2 regions of the Aeromicrobium changchenzhani genome follow, and region 1 is predicted to be linked to the other one. Evidence: riboswitches for the same ligand, from Rfam matches in the RefSeq annotation. Region 1 holds a riboswitch; the other holds the start of a gene.
The links. Region 1 has a riboswitch for S-adenosylmethionine ahead of AC2YB9_RS07840 (hypothetical protein). Riboswitches for the same ligand answer to the same signal wherever they lie in the genome.
Positions count from the first base shown of each region.

Region 2: it holds a riboswitch for S-adenosylmethionine, as region 1 does, so the genes downstream of both, thrC (threonine synthase) here and AC2YB9_RS07840 (hypothetical protein) in region 1, are expected to answer to the same signal.

Region 1 is NZ_CM172480.1:1,547,952-1,550,345, reverse strand. Features, by position in the region: gene dapA (4-hydroxy-tetrahydrodipicolinate synthase) at 1-312, opposite strand, end outside; gene AC2YB9_RS07845 (thioesterase family protein) at 363-1,145, shown strand; gene AC2YB9_RS07840 (hypothetical protein) at 1,172-1,621, opposite strand; SAM riboswitch class IV at 1,646-1,760, opposite strand; gene AC2YB9_RS07835 (dihydrofolate reductase) at 1,829-2,335, opposite strand; gene AC2YB9_RS07830 (thymidylate synthase) at 2,355-2,394, opposite strand, start outside.
Region 2 is NZ_CM172480.1:707,659-710,052, reverse strand. Features, by position in the region: gene thrC (threonine synthase) at 1-1,108, opposite strand, end outside; SAM riboswitch class I at 1,118-1,242, opposite strand; gene AC2YB9_RS03680 (hypothetical protein) at 1,342-2,268, opposite strand; gene otsB (trehalose-phosphatase) at 2,378-2,394, opposite strand, start outside.

The DNA.
Region 1 (2,394 bases):
CTTGCGCGCCTGGCTCGCAAGCTGGATCGAGTGCCGCGTGTCATTAGTGCCGACGCCCGCGACGATCGAGGCCCGGTCACCGACCGCTTCGACGACGGCCGCAAGTAACTTGCCGTCCTCCTCGACCGTGGTCGTCGGCGCTTCGCCGGTGGTGCCGCTGACGATCAAACCGTCATTGCCCTGATCGACCAAATAGGTCGCAACCTTCTGCGCCCCAGCCAGATCAAGCTCACCATCGACGGTGAACGGCGTCACCATCGCGGTCAGAACGCGCCCGAACGGCGCGGCAGCGGTGGCGAGCGGCGAAGTCATACCTCGAGGTTACCGCTTCGGGTCGATACGGAGCCATGCAGGATAGGGGTATGAGCGAGGACTATTACGCAATCGACACGACTTCCACAGCGCGCGGCGACGGAATCCGTGATCTGACCCTGACCGAGCGTTGGAACACGCCGTTGGGCAAGCCGAATGGCGGCTACATTCTGGCCGCCATGCTGCGTGGCCTCGGCGACGAGATCGGTGCCGACGACCCCTTGGTCGCCTCGATCAGCTATCTCAAATCTCCCTCGGCCGGTCCGGGCGAATTGCACACCAAATCGCTTCGTTTGGGTCGCCGCGTGCAGACCGCCGAGGCCACGCTGATCCAGAATGATGCTGCGGTAGCGCACCTTGTCGCCAGTTTCGGTCCGCGTGGCGAAGGCCGGACGGTCGAGCTCGGCACTCCCCCGCAACTCCCCCCGCCGGACGCATGTGGTGATCCGCGCGAGGCCAGTATTCCCGGCGGCGGAATCTTCGACCGCGTCGACTACCGCTTGGCCACCCGACCGGGTTGGGCCGACGGTACGCCGAATGGCGATCCGACTGTCGAGCTTTGGCAGCGATTGGCCGGTGGGCGCGAAATCGACTTCCCGGCGTTGGCGTTTCTCGTCGATGCCTATGCACCCCCGGTCATGGAACTCGGCGAGTTCGGCTCGATGACGGTCCAGTTGACCGTGCATTTGCATCGCCTTCCCGTTCCCGGCTGGCTCGCCACCCGGCTCGTCACGCGCCATGTCGTCAACGGCTTCCACGAGGAGGACTGCGAGCTGTGGGATTCGGCGGGCAATCTCGTCGCCCAGTCGCGTCAGTTCGCCATCCTGCTCTAAGTCGGTTGGGTGATTACAGCGCCTTGTCAACTCAAAAAAACGGTCGTGCCGCCCTGTTCGATGGCCACGGCAATGAGGTGTGTGGCGATCTGCTCGGGCGTAGCATCCCCGGCCAGCTCTGGCACATCGTCGCGGTGAACACAGCTGTCCAATGGGTCACCGTCATCCCGCTTCACACACACCATTGGAATGCCGCCGTTGGCGGTGGTTGGGAGTCTCAAGACTCCATATCCGACAAGCTCGCCCACCGGACCGACCTGCTCGACGAAGCGGGCCAACGCGGTCGTGTCGTGGTTCAAATAACGGACCGGCCCAGCACCAGTCTCGAGAATGAAACCAAACTCGTCGATACCGTGGATCCTGACCGTCTCATGGAGTTTCGGCTCCCGCCACGTGAGGCGGGCTTGGATCCGGTGAATGCTGTGTCCGGGTGTGTAGATCGCGCAATACGCGCTGCCGGAATTTGACGTGACCATGATGGTCTCCTACCTGGGCACGTAGCCCTCCGCTTGCCGCACAGCAGTTGCTCCGCGGCCCGCTCCTCATCTGGAGGCACCCACCACGTGAGGGGTTGCCGGACAGCAGGCCAGGACCTTCGCGCTGTCGCTCTTGAGCGTGACTATGACGCTACCAATGACCGCTGACAGAAAGTGACTGCACTTTAGTCCGACGGCATATTCGGACTACTCCCCGCGCGCTTGCGCCTGCGAACGGTGGGAGTAGCTCACGATGTCGAACGCCGGGGAGCCGGTATGTGGATCGCGCTCGTACTCGGCCCAATCGGCCCAATCCAGGTCCGGGAAGTAGGTGTCCCCTGCTGGCGCGGCATCGATGTGCGTGACGACAAGTCGGTCAACCAAGCCGAGAGCGAGTACCTGGCGATAGATCTGCGCACCACCGACGATGAAAACCTCTTCGTCGAGTTCGTAGGCCCGGTCGAGCGCCGCTTCGAGGGAATGCTCTACCTCCACCCCGTCGGCTTTCCAGTCGTTCTGGCCGGTCACCACAATTGTCGTGCGTCCCGGCAGCGGTCGGCCGATCGACTCATACGTACGACGGCCCATGACCATCGGATGGCCGAGCGTTATGCGTTTGAAATGGGCGAGGTCGGCCGGCAGATGCCACGGCATATCACCATCGACACCGATGACGCCGTCCGCTCCCATCGCCACCACGATGGTGGCGGTCACAGTGTTGAACTCATTCGCCTCATACTGCAATCGGCGCTTTGATACCCGGATGCGGGTCG
Region 2 (2,394 bases), 840 kb from region 1:
CGACGGTGACGCCACCCGCGGTTTCAGCAAAAATGCCTTCGGTCCGGGCGAGCAACTGAATCCCGTCGCGCACTTCGTCATCGCTGACGTCCTCGACTGCTCCCCCGGTACGTCGGCAAGTGTCGAGGACGTACGGGCCGTCGGCCGGATTGCCGATCGCAAGCGATTTGGCGATCGTGTCAGGTTTAACCGGCCGTACGACATCGGAGCCCGCACGGAACGCTGCCGCCACCGGCGAGCAACCCGTGGCTTGGGCGCCGAAGATCTTGTAGGGACTTGCTTCGACCAGACCGAGCTCAGCAAGCTCGCCAAAACCCTTGTCGACTTTGGTCAACTGGCTGCCCGAAGCCACTGGAATAACGATCTGGGCCGGGATCCGCCAGCCGAGCTGTTCGGCGGTCTCATAGGCGAGCGTCTTGGAGCCCTCCGCGTAATAGGGCCGAACATTAACGTTGACGAAGGCCCAGTCGGGCTGTTCGCCAGCAATCTCGCTTGCAAGCTTGTTGACGTCGTCGTAGTTGCCTTGCACCGCGACGAGGGTGCCGCCATAGACGGCCGTCGTGATGATTTTTGCCGGTTCGAGATTCTCCGGCACAAACACCACGCTGCGGATGCCGGCGCGGGCTGCGGCGGCAGCGACCGCGTTGGCAAGGTTGCCGGTCGACGGGCAAGCCAGCACTGTGAAGCCGAGCTCACGGGCGGCGGCGAGTGCGACCGCGACTACCCGGTCTTTGAATGAGTGGGTCGGGTTGCCGGTGTCGTCCTTGACCCAGAGACTCTTCATCCCAAGCGCTTTGGCCAGATTGTCGGCCTTGACCAGCCGGGTGAAGCCGGGGTCAGTGTTGGGGATGCTCCCGACGTCGGCCGCGACAGGGAGCAGCGGCTGGTAACGCCAAATGCTCTTCGGCCCAGCTTCGATCTGTTCGCGCGTAATGGTCGGGAAGTCGTACGCGACCTCGAGCGGGCCGAAACACTCCAGACAGGCATAAAAGGCGCCGAGCGGCTGCTGCGCTCCGCAGGCCCGACAGACAAGTGACCGGGCATTGCCGAAAGCGCCTGTGCGTGGTGCGGACTTGGTCGATGTGCGTTCTGTGGTGTTGATGCTCACGAAGCCTCCTCGTCATCTTCCCCGGATCGACGATCGTCCGGGACGGAATTAGCACCTGCTGTCCGAAACATGTGGTCTCGGACTGGTTGCTGGGGTTTCAGCGGGCCGTATCCCTCTACCCCTCGTGATGAGCAAGATCAACATTAGCCGTCGTCTCACGATGCATCTGCACGGTCCACATCGTGGTCACCCTCGCTTACGTCATAAAGAACGAGGGCCATAGGCCTCAATCGTTATGACGCAAGCGACGATCGCCAACCGCCGGCTGTAAGCCCTTGCCGGATCTGACGCATGAACTCAGCTTCGGCGACGCGCATCCCGAGCAGCGGGATCCGGAGCACCACATCGGCATCGAGCGTGATGTCGTTGTGCCGTATGGCATCGGCCACGACCGCCCCGGCCGACAGGTGGTGAATCCCGTCGATTTCGACGACCAGCCGAAATGCCAGCCAATAGACGTCGAGGTAATAGCTTCCCGATGAGCCCTTCCTGATCACTTGACGATCTGGTGTCGGCAAGCCATTACGTCGACAGAGTCGTAGGAAATCCAACTCCCCAAGCGACTCGCTGCCGCCCATCAGATCGAGGATCACAGCGCGCAACATTTTCAATCGCTTGTGACGCTTGACCGCCAACAAGGCGACGCCGATCGATTCGGCGGTCGTGATGCGCTGCTGAACCGTCATCGCCAGGATTGTTGCCGCCTGCCGATCGCTCCGCGCCCACAGTGCTGCTCTGACCGCAGCGACCGGTGGCCGGACGCGCGGAACACCTGCACCGATAATGTCATCGCGGTGGAGCCGCCGCGTCTGTCGAACCATGAGTCGGTTGCGCCGCACGGCCGGAGCCCCGCGTGGCACCGATACGCAGATCAGGTCAGCCGTCCACCCGACCAGACCAGCCGCAACCAACGCGCTGTCCCCGTCGATAGCAGAACGCGGCCCGGCCTCAAAGACAGCAAACCAGCGCATCGCGGCCGCATCGAGATCCCCGGTGTGCGCGGCGATCGTCTGGCGGCCGTGCGCCTTCCATCGGCCGGCATTGAGTTGGGCCAGGATCTGCCAGCGGGTCATACCGGCGGCTAGGACCTGGCGCCGTGAGACCACGCCACTCTGAGCATGAGCCAATTCGCGCACGGTGCGTAGGATCCGGGCCGACATACTCTCATCGTGTCGACGATTCAGCCGAACCGAAACCCCTAAGTCTCAACCCTGTGGACATCGGGCCATAGGCCTCAATCGTTATGACGTAAGCGGCGTTTGGCGCTATTTAAAGCTCATCGGCCA